DNA from 2 places in the Streptomyces sp. NPDC051963 genome. Region 1 is predicted to be linked to the other one. Evidence: riboswitches for the same ligand, from Rfam matches in the RefSeq annotation. Region 1 holds a riboswitch; the other holds the start of a gene.
The links. A riboswitch is a leader RNA that binds a small molecule or an ion and turns the genes downstream of it on or off. The one in region 1 is predicted to bind S-adenosylmethionine.
Positions count from the first base shown of each region.

Region 1 (7,704 bases):
CTGGCGGGGCTGGCGGCCCACATCGGGTAGGGCACCCAGCTGGTCCAGGAACCACTGAGCCGGGGGCAGTGAAGTCGCCGCGGCCGCAAGGCGTTTCGTCCGCTCGCCCCGCTCCCCGACCGGCATGGTCAGCGCCTCGTACAACGCCTCGGCCGTGCCCGTCACGTCGTAAGGGTTCACGACGATCGCGTCCTCGCCCAGCTCCTCGTACGCCCCCGCCTCACGGGACAGCACCAGCACACACCCCTCGTCGGAGACGACCGGCACCTCCTTGGCGACCAGGTTCATGCCGTCCCGGATCGGGTTGACCAGCGCGACGTCAGCGAGCCGGTACGCCGCCAGCGACCGGGCGAAGTCGTCCTTGACGTGCAGTACCACCGGCGTCCAACCCGGCGTTCCGTACGCGGAGTTGATCTCGTCGGCCAGCTGTTGGACCTCCGCCGTGTACTCCCGGTACACGGCGAGATCCTGCCGCGACGGATACGCGAACGCGACATGCACGACCCGCTCCCGCAGCTCGTGGTGGTCGTCGAGCAGCTGCTGGTAGGCAAGCAGCCCGCGGACGATGTTCTTCGACAGCTCGGTGCGGTCGACCCGGACGATCGTCCTGCGGCCCTCGCCGATCTCCGCCCGCAGTGCGGCCATGCGCTCCTCGACGTCCGCCTGGTGCGAGCGGACCCGCAGGAAGTCGGCGTCGGCGCCCAGCCCGTGCACACCGACCCGGGTGTCGCCGAGCCCGCCGGCGACGGCATCGGCGCACGCGGTGAACGCGTCCGCCCAGCGCCGGGTGAGGAAGCCCAGCCGGTCCGCGCCGAGCATCCCGCGCAGCACCTGCTCGGCGATGTCGTCGGGCAGCATGCGGAAGTAGTCGACCGGCGCCCACGGGGTGTGCGAGAAGTGGCCGATGCGCAGGTCGGGGCGGAGCTCGCGGAGCATCCCGGGCACCAGCGTCAGGTGATAGTCCTGCACCAGCACCGCCGCCCCGGCCCCCGCCTCCTCGGCCAGCGCCTCGGCGAACGCGCGGTTGTAGCGGACGTACGACTCCCACTGCCGCCGGAACTCCGCGTCGAACACCGGCTCCAGGGGCGTCTGGTACAGCATGTGGTGCACGAACCACAGCACGGAGTTGGCGATTCCGTTGTACGCGTCCGAGTGGACGTCGGCCGGAATGTCCAGCATCCGTACACCGGGCTCGCCGACTCCGCGCCGTACCGCCTCGCGGTCGCCGTCGCCCAGGGCCGAGCAGACCCACAGGGCGCCGACGTCCGGCCCGATCGCCGAGAGACCGGACACCAGCCCGCCGCCGCCGCGCTTGGCGTGCAGCGAGCCGTCCGGGTCGTCTGGGCGCACCTCGTACGACACCGGTCCGCGATTGGAGGCGACCAGTACCTGCGCAGCACCGAAGGTTGCAGCCATACGCCTCAACCTAGCCCAGGTCAGAACCGCTCAAACGTACGGCTCAGCCGTATACAACCGGCGGAGTCCGTTACTCCACGCTACGGTCAGGCGGCTTTGCGTGACTGGTACTCGGCGATTTCCGCCATCGGCGGCCGCTCCTCCGTGTCCACGGAGTAGGTCCGCGGCTCGAAACCGTCCTCGCCCCGCTCGAACTGCGTGAGGGAGGGGCGGATCAGATGGCCGCGGGCCAGCCGGAGCTGGGCCGTGCGGTAGATCGCGGCCGACATCCGGCCCAGGGCCTGGCCGTCCTGGTGCCGGTGCTTGCGCACGCCGACGTCGACCTGGGCGAGGGCGTCCAGGCCCACCAGGTGCAGCGCGTCGACCAGCATGCCCAGCTCCACGCCGTAGCCGACGGGGAACGGCAGCTGTTCCAGCAGGGAGCGACGGGCCGCGTACTCGCCGCCGAGGGGTTGCACGAAGCCCGCCAGTTGCGGCCAGTGCATGTTCAGCAGCGGGCGGGCCATGAGTTCGGTGACCCGGCCGCCCTGGCCTGCGGCGCCGCCGAGCGGACGGTCGTACATCCCCTTGACGAGGTCGACCTCCGGATCCGTCAGCAGCGGGCCGACGATGCCCGAGACGAAGTCCGACTTGAACTCCCGCAGATCCGCGTCGATGAAGCAGACGATGTCGCCGCTGGTGACGAGGAGCGAGCGCCACAGGACCTCGCCCTTGCCGGGGACGGCCGGAATGCCGGGCAGGATGTCGTCGCGGTGGACGACCCGGGCGCCCGCGGCGGCGGCCACCTCGGAGGTGCGGTCGGTCGATCCCGAGTCGACGACGACGATCTCGTCGACGAGCGGGACCTGGTGCATGAGGTCATGACGGATCACGGCGACGATGTCGCCGACCGTCTCCTCCTCGTTGAGCGCGGGCAGCACGACACTGACGGTCTGGTGCGTGGCGCGTTTCGCGGCGAGGATCTTGTGGAGCGGGCGATCGGTGACAGACCAGGAGCGAGTGCTCAGCCAGCGGTCAACTTCTTCCAGCACAGTAAGCGGCTCCTCACTGTCGTGGATCACCACTTATGGGCGTGTGATCCATCTCGCGGTTCGGACGACTATCTCAACTGTCCTGGCCTTCGGTTACAGTCTTGAACAACGCTGATGACCATCGCATGTCGGGGGTCGTCGGCGACCACAACCGCATAACAACCGCATACAGCTCATCCAGAGGGGCAGAGGGATACGGCCCGTTGAAGCCCCGGCAACCCTCCAGTCGGTACTCGTAGATCAGTGTTGATCGTTCTCCGCGAGGCTCCCGACTAGGGAAGGTGCCAAATCCGTCTCACGGCGAAGTGCGTCGTGAGGAAGATGAGGAGAAAGGGCCTCGCCTCACATGGCTGCGCAGACAGTTGCAAGCACCACGAACTCCGTAGACCTCGGACCCGCCGCGGCTCTCTCGTGCCGTGAATGCGGTCACCGAGTACCCCTCGGTCCGGTCTTCGCCTGCGAGGAGTGTTTCGGCCCGCTCGAGATCGCCTACGACTACTCGGCCTACGACACCGAGGAGCTCCGCAAGCGCATCGAGGCGGGACCCGCGAACATCTGGCGGTACGCACCGCTGCTGCCCGTCCCCGCGGACGTGGCCGACAAGCCCAACATCAACCCGGGCTGGACCAAGCTCGTCAAGGCCGACAACCTGGCGCGCGAACTGGGTGTCGACGCCGGCAAGCTGTTCGTGAAGGACGACTCCGGCAACCCGACGCACTCCTTCAAGGACCGCGTCGTGGCCCAGGCCATCGAGGCCGCCCGCGCCTTCGGCTTCACCACCCTCTCCTGCTCCTCCACCGGCAACCTCGCCGGTGCCGTGGGTGCCGCCGCCGCCCGCGCCGGCTTCCGCTCCTGCGTCTTCATCCCGCACGACCTGGAGCAGGGCAAGGTCGTCATGGCCGCGGTCTACGGCGGCGAGCTCGTCGGCATCGAGGGCAACTACGACGACGTGAACCGTTTCTGCTCCGAGCTGATCGGCGACCCCGCCGGCGAGGGCTGGGGCTTCGTCAACGTCAACCTGCGGCCGTACTACGCGGAAGGGTCCAAGACCCTGGCGTACGAGATCTGCGAGCAGCTCGGCTGGCAGCTCCCGGACCAGCTCGTCATCCCCATCGCGTCCGGCTCGCAGCTCACGAAGGTCGACAAGGGGCTCCAGGAGCTGATCAAGCTCGGACTGGTCGAGGACAAGCCGTACAAGATCTTCGGCGCGCAGGCCGAGGGCTGCTCGCCGGTGTCCGTCGCCTTCAAGGGCGGCCACGACGTCGTCCGGCCGCAGAAGCCGAACACGATCGCCAAGTCGCTGGCGATCGGCAACCCTGCCGACGGTCCGTATGTCCTGGACATCGCGCGTCGCACCGGTGGTGCGGTGGAGGATGTGACGGACGAGCAGGTCGTCGATGCGATTCGGCTGCTCGCCCGGACTGAGGGCATCTTCGCGGAGACCGCGGGCGGTGTGACGGTGGGCGTCACGAAGAAGCTCATCGAGGACGGTGTCCTTGACCCGACCCTCACGACCGTCGTCCTCAACACCGGTGACGGCCTCAAGACGCTGGACGCGGTGGCCGGCACGGGGCTTACGGCGACCATTCGACCCAACCTGGACTCGTTCCGGGATGCGGGTCTCGGCTGAGTCCGAACAATCGATTTCGTCTGCGGGCCGGTGGGGCTGGTCGCGCAGTTCCCCGCGCCCCTGAAGGGGCGCTGTACTGACCGGAGGTCACATCGTGAGCGTTAACGTCCGCATCCCTACCATCCTGCGCACCTACACCGGCGGTGCGGCCGAGGTCTCCGCTGAGGGGGCGACCCTCGGTGATGTCATCTCCGACCTGGAGAAGAACCACACCGGCATCGCGGCCCGCATCCTCGACGACCAGGGCAAGCTGCGCCGCTTCGTCAACGTGTACGTCAATGACGACGACGTCCGTTTCGAGCAGGGGCTTCAGACGGCGACGCCGGACGGGGTGGGTGTCTCGATCATTCCGGCGGTCGCGGGCGGCTGACTCACGCATTGTTCATCGAATGGCCCCCTCCGTGAGAGAAGCGGAGGGGGCCATTCTCTATGGTTGAGCACGGTACAGTTGGGGAACTGCCCGCGCCTTTCATGCCGGGCGCATATGAGTTCCGCCCGCACGGCCGACAAGAAGTAGCCAAAGTACGCGGGCCTTTTGCGTCATTCGCTCCTTTTATAGGGTCCGACTTGCCCTGAATTCACACAAATTCTCCCCATTTTGCCGACCGGTCGTGCCCAGAATTCTCGTCCGATTGACCTGTTGCAGACGGCAGTTGGACAGATACATTCAGCCGCGGTCGACGCGTTCCGGCGCACGCCCCCAACCGTGGGGGGTGAGGTCTGACCCGGGTCCGCGAAGTGCGGATCTGTGCAAGGGCCAGTAATAGGGGAGTTAGGCATGGCTCAGGGCACCGTCAAGTGGTTCAACGCGGAGAAGGGGTACGGCTTCATCGCGGTCGACGGTGGTGCGGATGTATTCGTCCACTACAGCGCGATTCAGATGGACGGCTACCGCACCCTGGAAGAGGGTCAGCGAGTCGATTTCGAGATCTCGCAGGGCCAGAAGGGGCCGCAGGCGGACATGGTCCGGCTGGCGACCAGCTGAAGCACGCGCCGACTGACTGCAGCGACGTTCTTCTTCGGAGGGCTCGTTTCCCATGGGGAGTCATGGGTTGCGAGCCCTCCGGCATGTCCGGACCCCTTGGCCCGCCTGAGGATCATCGAAGGCCGCTTGCACTCGGCATGGGCGAGTGCTAATCATTGGCGTTAGCACTCTGAAGGTGAGAGTGACAACGAGGACCGGGTCGGTGAGGCCCGCAGGCCGGGTGGGGCAAGGAACCACAGGCAGGCGAGCCGTCCGTCGCGGGCGCCAGCGCGGTCCGGAGCAATCCACCCCAGTCCGGGAGGACCACTTCACATGGCCAAGATCATCGCGTTCGACGAGGAGGCACGGCGCGGCCTCGAGCGCGGCATGAACCAGCTCGCGGACGCCGTGAAGGTGACGCTCGGCCCCAAGGGCCGCAACGTCGTCCTCGAGAAGAAGTGGGGCGCCCCCACGATCACCAACGATGGTGTCTCCATCGCCAAGGAGATCGAGCTCGAGGACCCGTACGAGAAGATCGGCGCCGAGCTGGTCAAGGAAGTCGCCAAGAAGACGGACGACGTCGCCGGCGACGGTACGACCACGGCGACCGTGCTCGCCCAGGCCCTGGTCAAGGAGGGCCTGCGCAACGTAGCCGCCGGCGCCAACCCGATGGCCCTCAAGCGCGGTATCGAGAAGGCCGTCGAGGCCGTCTCCGGTGCCCTGCTGGAGCAGGCCAAGGACGTGGAGACCAAGGAGCAGATCGCTTCGACGGCCTCCATCTCCGCCGCCGACACCCAGATCGGCGAGCTCATCGCCGAGGCGATGGACAAGGTCGGCAAGGAAGGCGTCATCACCGTCGAGGAGTCCCAGACCTTCGGTCTGGAGCTTGAGCTCACCGAGGGTATGCGCTTCGACAAGGGCTACATCTCGGCGTACTTCGCCACCGACATGGAGCGTATGGAGGCCGTCCTCGACGACCCGTACATCCTGATCGCCAACTCCAAGATCTCCTCGGTCAAGGACCTGCTCCCGCTCCTGGAGAAGGTCATGCAGTCGGGCAAGCCGCTGCTGATCATCGCCGAGGACGTCGAGGGCGAGGCCCTGTCGACCCTGGTCGTCAACAAGATCCGTGGCACCTTCAAGTCCGTCGCCGTCAAGGCCCCGGGCTTCGGTGACCGCCGCAAGGCCATGCTCGGCGACATCGCCATCCTCACGGGCGGCGAGGTCATCTCCGAGGAGGTCGGCCTCAAGCTGGAGAACGCGACCCTGGACCTCCTGGGCCGCGCCCGCAAGGTCGTCATCACCAAGGACGAGACCACCATCGTCGACGGCTCCGGCTCCGCCGACCAGGTCGCCGGCCGGGTCAACCAGATCCGCGCCGAGATCGAGAACAGCGACTCGGACTACGACCGCGAGAAACTCCAGGAGCGCCTCGCCAAGCTCGCCGGCGGCGTCGCCGTCATCAAGGCGGGCGCGGCCACCGAGGTCGAGCTCAAGGAGCGCAAGCACCGCATCGAGGACGCCGTTCGCAACGCGAAGGCGGCCGTCGAGGAGGGCATCGTCGCCGGTGGTGGCGTGGCCCTGCTCCAGGCCTCCCAGGTGTTCGAGAAGCTGGAGCTCGAGGGTGACGAGGCGACCGGCGCCAACGCCGTGAAGCTCGCCCTGGAGGCCCCGCTGAAGCAGATCGCCGTCAACGGCGGTCTCGAGGGCGGCGTCGTCGTCGAGAAGGTGCGCAACCTGGCCGTCGGCCACGGTCTGAACGCCGCGACCGGCGAATACGTCGACATGATCGCCGAGGGCATCATCGACCCGGCGAAGGTCACGCGCTCTGCCCTGCAGAACGCCGCGTCCATCGCCGCGCTGTTCCTCACCACCGAGGCCGTCATCGCCGACAAGCCGGAGAAGAACGCCGCTCCGGCCGGCGGCGGCATGCCGGGCGGTGACATGGACTTCTGATCCTTCCGAGGATCGGATCCGTCCTTTCGTACCGAGGGCGGCACCACCTGCTCCAGCAGGGGGTGCCGCCCTCGGGCATGTCCGGGGCCGGGATCACGCGGCAGGGCTCGCAGGCTCGGAAATAGCCCTTGATTAAGTCAAGCAACTGACTTAAGGTTGCCTAGGTCAAGCTTACAAGCGTTCCTACGGAGGCCCAGTCATGTCCGACGCCCTTGCCCGTCCCGCCGAGGCGGCAGGATCCGCCCCGCCGAGGTCGAACGCCGTGGTGGCGGTGCTGGCCTTCGCCGGAATCGTCGTCGCGTTGATGCAGACCCTGGTCATCCCGATCGTCCCGGAGCTGCCGAAGCTCCTGGACGCCCCCGCGTCGGACACCGCCTGGGCCGTCACCGCGACCCTGCTCGCCGCCGCGGTGGCGACGCCGGTCGTCGGCCGGCTCGGTGACATGTTCGGCAAGCGGCGCATGCTGCTGATCAGCCTCGTGATGCTGATCGTGGGCTCGGTGGTCTGTGCGCTCAGCGACTCCCTGATCCTGATGATCCTCGGCCGTGTCCTTCAGGGCCTCGCGTCCGGTGTGATCCCGCTGGGCATCAGCATCATGCGGGACGAACTCCCGGCCGAGCGGCTCGGCTCCGCCACCGCCATGATGAGCGCCTCCCTCGGTGTCGGCGGCGCCCTCGGTCTGCCCACCGCCGCGCTCATCGCCGACA
Region 1 covers NZ_JBIUCC010000008.1:145,813-153,516, forward strand. Annotated here, with positions in the region: gene ACIHFB_RS32070 (trehalose-6-phosphate synthase) at 1-1,416, opposite strand, end outside; gene otsB (trehalose-phosphatase) at 1-30, shown strand, start outside; gene ACIHFB_RS32075 (glucosyl-3-phosphoglycerate synthase) at 1,503-2,447, opposite strand; SAM riboswitch class I at 2,618-2,775, shown strand; gene thrC (threonine synthase) at 2,794-4,077, shown strand; gene ACIHFB_RS32085 (MoaD/ThiS family protein) at 4,172-4,447, shown strand; gene ACIHFB_RS32090 (cold-shock protein) at 4,856-5,062, shown strand; gene groL (chaperonin GroEL) at 5,375-6,997, shown strand; gene ACIHFB_RS32100 (MFS transporter) at 7,197-7,704, shown strand, end outside.

Region 2 (7,704 bases), on a different contig from region 1:
AGATCACCGGGCTCGTCCGGGCGATGTACGAGCACGCGAACGTGATCGAGGTGCCGGGGCGTACGGTCGACATCGTCGGCACCGGCGGTGACGGCGCCAAGACGGTGAACATCTCCACCATGTCCTCGATCGTCGTGGCCGGCACGGGCGCCAAGGTCGTCAAGCACGGCAACCGGGCCGCGTCCTCGGCGTCCGGCGCCTCGGACGTCCTGGAGAAGCTGGGCGTCAATCTGGAGCTGACGCCGCAGCGGGTCGCCGAGGTCGCCGAGGTCGCCGGGATCACCTTCTGCTTCGCGGTGAAGTTCCATCCGGCGCTGCGTCATGTGGCGGCGGCGCGTGGCCAGTTGGGGATCCGGACGACGTTCAACTTCCTCGGCCCGCTGACCAACCCGGCGAAGGTGAGGGCGCAGGCGGTCGGCGTCGCGGACCTCCGGATGGCGCCGATCGTGGCCGGCGTCTTCGCCGAGCGCGGCAACTCGTCCCTGGTGTTCCGCGGCGACGACGGCCTGGACGAGCTGACCACCACGGCCACCTCCCGGGTGTGGATCGTCCGCGACGGCAAGGTCACCGAGGAGTCCTTCGACCCGCGCGACGTCGGCCTCGAACTGGTGCCGGTGGAGGCGTTGCGGGGCGCGGACTCCGCGTACAACGCCGAGGTCGCCCGGCGCCTGCTGGACGGCGAGACGGGCCCGGTGCGGGACGCAGTGGTGCTGAACTCGGCGGCGGCGCTGGTGGCCCTGGAACCGGCCGGCACCTCGCTCGTGGAGCAGATCAGCGCCGGGATGGAGAAGGCGGCGGAGTCGATCGACTCCGGGGCGGCTAAACTGACGCTGGAGCGCTGGGTGGCCGCGAGCAACAAGTAGCGGCCCACAAGGTCTCGTCCCGCAATCCGGACACGGGTTGCGGGACGTCGATCATTTCACGTACTTTTCTGCCCAGGTCATGAGTGACAGTCATGAGGCCCCGGCCGACTGTCCGGCAACCCTCCGTCCGTGGCGGGGTGCCCCGGGTGAAGACCAGGCCGTGCACAGCAAGGTGTACGGCAAGCGCGGATCCCTCACGCAGCCAGGGATCCTGGTCGTCGAGGAGTCCTCTGTGAGCAAGCGAATGCGATAGGGCGTAGAGCCCCCCTTCCGCGTACCCCTTTTCACTTTCCTTGCCTCTCACGGGAGTTCCCCATGTCTGTCCCCACCGCTGCCGCCGTCCAGACCATTTGTGCCCCGCTGCCCGTTCTCGGCAGGGATGTCACCGTTCCGCTCGTCACCGGCGGCGAGGTCACCTACGCCGCGCTCGACTACGCGGCCAGCGCCCCCGTGCTCCAGCGCGTCTGGGACGACGTGGCGGCGTATGCGCCGTACTACGGCAGCGTGCACCGCGGCGCCGGCTACCTCTCCCAGCTGTCGACCGACCTCTTCGAGAACGCCCGCGGGACGGTCGCCGAGTTCCTGGACTGCCGCGCCGACGACCAGGTGGTCTTCACCCGGTCCACCACGGATTCGCTGAACCTCCTCGCCGCCGCGCTCCCCGCCGACTGCCAGGTCTTCGTCTTCGAGACCGAGCACCACGCCTCGCTGCTGCCCTGGCAGGACGCCCGCGTCACCTACCTCAACGCGCCGCGCACCCCGCGCCAGGCCGTCGAGACCCTGGAGCGCGCCCTGGCCGACCGTGACCCTCAGGGCCCGGCCCTGGTCTGCGTCACCGGCGCCTCGAACGTCACCGGCGAGCTGTGGCCCGTGCGGGAACTGGCCGCGGCCGCGCATGCGCACGGCGCCCGGATCGTCCTGGACGCCGCCCAACTGGCCCCGCACCACGCGGTGTCGGTGCAGGACCTCGATGTCGACTGGGTCGCCTTCTCCGGGCACAAGCTGTACGCCCCGTTCGGCTCCGGTGTCCTGGCCGGCCGCGCCGACTGGCTGCGCGCGGCCGAGCCGTACCTCGCCGGTGGCGGTGCCAGCCGCAAGGTCACCCGGCGCCCGGACGGGGGAGTGGAGGTGGAGTGGCACGACACCGCCGCCCGGCACGAGGCGGGCTCCCCGAACGTCATCGGCGTCTACTCCATCGCCTCCGCCTGCAAGGCGCTCACCGAGGTCGGCTTCGACACCCTGGTCGCCCGTGAGCAGTACCTGATCGACACCGTGCGTGCGGGGCTCGCCGAGGTCCCCGAGGTCAGGATCCTGTCCCTCTTCGGCGACGACGCCCCGCGGGTCGGCGTCATCTCCTTCGTCGTCGACGGCTGGAACAGCTCGCACTTCGCCGCGGCCCTCTCCGCCGAGTACGGCATCGGCGTCCGCGACGGCCTGTTCTGCGCCCACCCCCTGGTCCGCACCCTGCTCGGCAGCGACCCGCAGACCCAGGGCGAGTGCGGCGCTCCCGAGGCGGCGCCCGGGGAGAAGTCCCTCAACGCCATCCGCGTGAGCTTCGGCGCGGGCACGCCGGACGAGCACGTCGAGCGGTTCGTGACAGCCGTCAAGGAGCTCGTCCGCAACGGCGCCCGGTGGAACTACCGCACGGAGGACGGACGTTGCGTCCCCGACACGTCCGCGTGAACCGGTGGCCGACCGTCAGTTGTCGAGCCCGATGGCGAACGCCGCCTCCAGGTCGTGCTGGGAGTACGTCCTGAAGGCCACGTGCGTGTCCGTACCCTCCACGCCGGGGATCTTGCTGATGCGGCCCGGGATGACGTCGGCCAGGTCCTCGTGTTCCTTCACCCGGACCATGGCGATCAGGTCGTAGGTGCCGGTGACGGAGAAGACCTCGCTGACCGAGTCAAGGGCGGCGATCGACTCCGCGATCTCGGGGATCCGGTCCACGCTGGTCTTGATGAGCACGATCGCGGTGATCACGGCTGTTTCTCTCCCTCGGGGGCCGGCGTCGCTGGGGTGCGCCTCACTCTAGCCGTCCGCCCGTCGCCCACCACCGCCCTTCCAAGGCCGCGCTACGCGCCTTTTTCCTTCTCCGAAACGGACCCACGCGTAACAGAGACCGAGGCCGAAGCCCGCCAGGTGGGCCAGGTACGCCACGCTCGGGCCCTGGGAGACGCGGGCCGCCGCCAGCCACTGGAGCGCCGCCCAGAAGGGCAGGACGACCCAGGCCGGGAAGCGCAGCGGCAGGAAGAACAGGAACGGCAGAAGACTGGTCACCCGGGCCCCGGGGAACAGGTACAGGAACGCGCCGAGGACCGCCGAGATCGCCCCGGAGGCGCCGACCAGGGACTGCTCGGAGTCGGCGTTGGCGGACGCGTAGGCCAGCAGGGCCAGATAGCCGCAGCCGAGGTAGAAGAGGGTGAACTGAAGGCGGCCCATCCGTTCCTCGGTCATCACCCCGAAGACGTAGAGGAAGAGCATGTTGCCCAGCAGATGCACCCAGCTGCCGTGCAGGAACAAGGCCGTGGCCGGAGTGAACACCGCCCGAGCCGATCCCTCGAACAGCTCTGCGGGGACCACCCCCCAGCGATGGAAATAGTCCCGCTGGGCGGCGAGCAGCGCGTCCCCGGTGCCGTACACCGGATTGAGCCCCGCCGCCGGTCCGACCAGGAAGAGCAGACAGCAGGCGGCGATCAGGGTGTACGTCATCGGTGCCGACGGCGTCCGGATGGCCTTGACCGCCGACGCGGTCCAGTTGCTGATCATGACCACAGAGCATGACGTAACGGGACGCAGCCGCACAGACCGCCTCGCCGCCGGACGGGCCCGGCGGACGGACGGGCGTCGAGTACGCGCCAGGCCGTAGGGTTACGAGCCACACGCATCAGGGAAGCTGGCGTGTCACGGACACTAGAAGGAAGGCCAACAGTCACGATGACGGTTCCCCTGCCGACCGCCACGACGCGGTGGCGCTGCACCCTCTGCGGCAATCTCACGCGCTTCGACGTGACCCGCTCGTCGAAGGTCGTCGAATACATCCACCTCGACCTCGCCGGTGAGCCGAAGGTCGAGGAGCGCGAGGTGGTCACGGAGGAGATCGAATCGGTGCGGTGCCGCTGGTGCAACGCGGTGGATCAGGTGGAACTCGTGGACAGGCCGGGCGCCGGCTCCTGATGGGAGCGGCCCCCGCACGGGCGATCCCTGCTCCGGGGATCCCGCACAGGTGATGGGGTGTGACGGATGGTGGAGAGTGCAGGCGGGGAGCCGGGCGACGGCGCCGCTGAGGTGCTCGACCGTCCGCTGCCCGACGGGGTGCGCCGCAGAGTCGTACAGATCGTCTCCGACGGTTTCGGCGGGCTGACCGTCGGTGAACTGCCCGCGCAGCTTCGGCAGTACGCACGCTTCGCCCCCAATCGCCGGGCCAAGTTCGCCGGCAACGCGATGGCGGCCGCCCTGGAGACCGATCCGCTGTTCCGGCAGCGCATCGGCGAGAAGTTCAGAGAGACCCAGCCGGAACTGTCCGGCGCCCTCGACTCCGGCTCGCCGCCCCCGGCCGCGGACCCGCTCGACGTGGCGGCCGCGGCCTATGTACTGCGCCCGACCGGCTGGGTGAAGCTGGTGACCGCGGCCGGCGAGGAGGCCCAGCGGGCCGATGCCGAGCGGGCCGACGAGGAGAGCCGCGCCGAACTGGAACGGCTGCGCGCCGAACTCGACCGGGCCCGCGAGCACACCCGGGCCGAGACCGAGCGGCTGCGCACCGAGCTGGACGCGGCGAAGAAGGAAGCCGACTCCCTCCATCGCAAGCTGCGCGCCGCCCTCAGTGACGTCAAGCGCGGCGAGGCCGCGCTGCGCAAGCTGCACGGCGAGGTCGAGGTCGTACGCACCGAGACGCATGCGCAGGTGTCCGCCGCGGAGAGCGAGTCCCGGCGGCTCAAGGCGCGGCTCGGGGAGGCGGAGGCCGCGCTGGAGGCCACGCGCAGGGCGGCCCGGGAAGGCCGCAGCGTCGAGGACATGCGCGTACGGCTGCTGCTGGACACCGTGCTCGACGCGGCCCAAGGGCTGCGGCGGGAGCTGGCGTTGCCACCGGTGTCGGTGCGGCCGGCCGAGACCGTGGATGCGGTCGAACCGGGACGAATGACGCCGAAAGACATCGCGGCGCGGGCGTTGTCCGAAAACGACCCCGCGATTCTCGACCAGCTCCTGGCCCTGCCGCAGGCGCATCTGGTCGTCGACGGCTACAACGTCACCAAGACAGGCTATCCCCAAATGCCGCTGGAGAAGCAGCGGTTGAGGCTGCTGGGGCAGCTCTCGCAGCTCGCCGCGCAGACCGGCGCCGAGGTGACCTGTGTCTTCGACGGGGCCGAGCTGGCGGCGCCGGTGCTGCTCGCACCGCCGCGCGGGGTGCGGGTGCTGTTCTCCAAACCGGGCGTCACCGCCGACGAGTTGATCCGCCAGCTGGTGCGCGCGGAGCCGCCGGGGCGTCCGGTCATCGTCGCCTCGACCGACCGCGAGGTCGCCGACGGGATCGCGAAGGCGGGCGCCCGGCCGGTCGCGTCTGCGGTACTTCTCAAGCGACTGTCCTGAAGGTCAACGTACAGACTCAATGCCCGAATTGGCGGATCTGTCACGCAACGTAGTGTCAATCGTGCATCACCGCATGTGAGTTGCGGGTAAAGAATGCGGTCCGTAACCGGGATTTATCGCCCAGGGATTTGATCTGATCACAGCTGTGTCACTAGGGTCTGGCTTCGAACCTCCGAGCGGGTGATCACTCACAAGAAGGAGTTCGCCTCCGTGGCGTCCCATCGTCGACCCAAGCAGCCCAGTCGCACACGCGTGACCGTGCTGACCACCGCGGCCGCTGCCGCTGTAGCGCTGAGCGCGCAGGCCGCCAACGCCGCGCCGAGCGAGAAGCCGAGCAAGGACGAGGTCAAGGCCAAGGTCGACAAGCTCTACGAAGAGGCGGAGCAGGCCACCGAGAAGTACAACGGGGCCAAGGAGAAGCAGGAGAAGCTCCAGAAGGAGATCTCCACCATCCAGGACAACGTGGCCCGTGGTCAGGCAGACCTGAACGAGCTGCGTGACTCCATGGGGCTTGCGGCCGCCGCGCAGTACCGCACCGGCTCCATCGACTCCTCCCTCCAGCTGTTCCTGTCGTCGAACCCGGACGACTACCTGGACAAGGCGTCCACCGCCGATCAGCTCAGCTCCCAGCAGGTCGAGCAGCTGAAGAAGATCCAGGACAAGCAGCGCGAACTCGCCCAGGACCGGTCCGAGGCGTCCGAGAAGCTCAAGGACCTCGCCTCCACCCGCACCGAGCTGGGCAACAAGAAGAAGGAAGTCCAGGGCAAGCTCGCCGAGGCGCAGAAGCTGCTCAACTCCCTCACCGCCGCCGAGAAGGCCGCCCTCGCCGCCGCGGACGCCCGCGCCAGCCGCTCGGCCTCCGCGCGCGTGGACCTCGGCAACACCGGTGCCGCCTCCGGCCGGGCCATGGCCGCCTTCCAGGCCGCCCAGAGCGTGATCGGCTCGCCCTACGTCTACGGCGCCTCCGGCCCGTCCTCCTTCGACTGCTCGGGCCTGACCTCCTGGGCCTTCGCCCAGGCCGGCGTCTCCATACCGCGCACCTCGCAGGCCCAGGCCACGGCCGGCACCCAGATCTACTCGCAGAGCGACCTCAAGGTCGGCGACCTGGTCATCTTCTACGGCGACCAGCACCACGTCGGCTTCTACGCGGGCAACGGCCAGGTGCTGCACTCGCCCCGCACCGGCGCGGTCGTGCGCTACGAGTCGATCAACAACATGCCGTTCCAGTTCGGCGTCCGGATCTGAGCCCAGCACTCCAAGATCAGCGCGTCGTACCGCCCGTTCGAGCGAATCACGACAACTGCGACTGACCCCGCGCCCCGCCGATGACCTGCGTCAGAGGCGGGGCGTCACGTTGTGTGCCCACGAAGGTCTTTGGTCGTCACCCCACCACGGGGCTACTGTCTGCCGCGTTTCCCTGTCCGCCAGCGGAAGGAGTGCGGCATCCGTGGGGTCCCATCGTCGCCTTGCACCGTCCGGATTCGACCGGGGCGCCAGCGCCGCGGTCTGTGTGCTGTCCGCCGCCGCCGCGGCCCTTGGCGCGTTTCCGGCGGGCGCCGCCCCGCACGACGACACGCGTGCCGAGGTGGACCGCCTCTACTCGGAGGCCGAGAAGGCCACCGAGGCCTACAACGAGGCCGATGAGCGCGCCGACGCGCTGCGCGAGGAGGTCGGCAACGCCCAGGACCGGATCGCCCGGCAGCAGGAGCGCATCAACACGATGCGGGAGGCGCTCGGTTCGCTGGCCGGCGCCCAGTACCGCTCCGGCGGCATCGATCCCTCCCTCGCGCTGCTGTTCTCCGACAACCCGGAGGACTACCTCGACAAGGCCCTCGTCCTCGACCGGATCACCGCCCACCAGACGGGCGAGCTGAAGGATCTCCAGGACGCCATGCGCACACTCGCCGGGGAGCGCACGGAGGCGGCCGGGAAGCTCTTCGAGCTGGAGAAGAGCCGCAAGGCCGTCGCCTCCCACAAGAGAACCGTCGAACGCAAGCTCGCCCGGGCCCGGCAGCTGCTCAACTCGCTGACCGCCGCCGACCGCGCCGCCTACGACCGCGCCTCCCGCTCCGGCCGCCTGGACCTGCCCGACTTCGGGGGCGCCGTCCCGCCCTCGGGCCGGGCGGCCGCCGCGGTCGCAGCCGCCATGTCCGCCGTGGGCAGGCCGTACGTCTGGGGCGCCAACGGCCCCAGCGGCTTCGACTGCTCGGGCCTGATGCAGTGGTCGTACGCCCAGGCCGGGGTCTCCCTGCCGCGC
Region 2 covers NZ_JBIUCC010000002.1:855,005-862,708, forward strand. Annotated here, with positions in the region: gene trpD (anthranilate phosphoribosyltransferase) at 1-863, shown strand, start outside; SAM riboswitch class IV at 939-1,055, shown strand; gene ACIHFB_RS10280 (aminotransferase class V-fold PLP-dependent enzyme) at 1,179-2,546, shown strand; gene ACIHFB_RS10285 (Lrp/AsnC family transcriptional regulator) at 2,562-2,843, opposite strand; gene ACIHFB_RS10290 (rhomboid family intramembrane serine protease) at 2,892-3,629, opposite strand; gene ACIHFB_RS10295 (hypothetical protein) at 3,798-4,037, shown strand; gene ACIHFB_RS10300 (NYN domain-containing protein) at 4,104-5,447, shown strand; gene ACIHFB_RS10305 (NlpC/P60 family protein) at 5,658-6,692, shown strand; gene ACIHFB_RS10310 (NlpC/P60 family protein) at 6,895-7,704, shown strand, end outside.
Region 2: linked by a shared signal. The riboswitch ahead of ACIHFB_RS10280 (aminotransferase class V-fold PLP-dependent enzyme) and the one ahead of thrC (threonine synthase) in region 1 are both predicted to bind S-adenosylmethionine.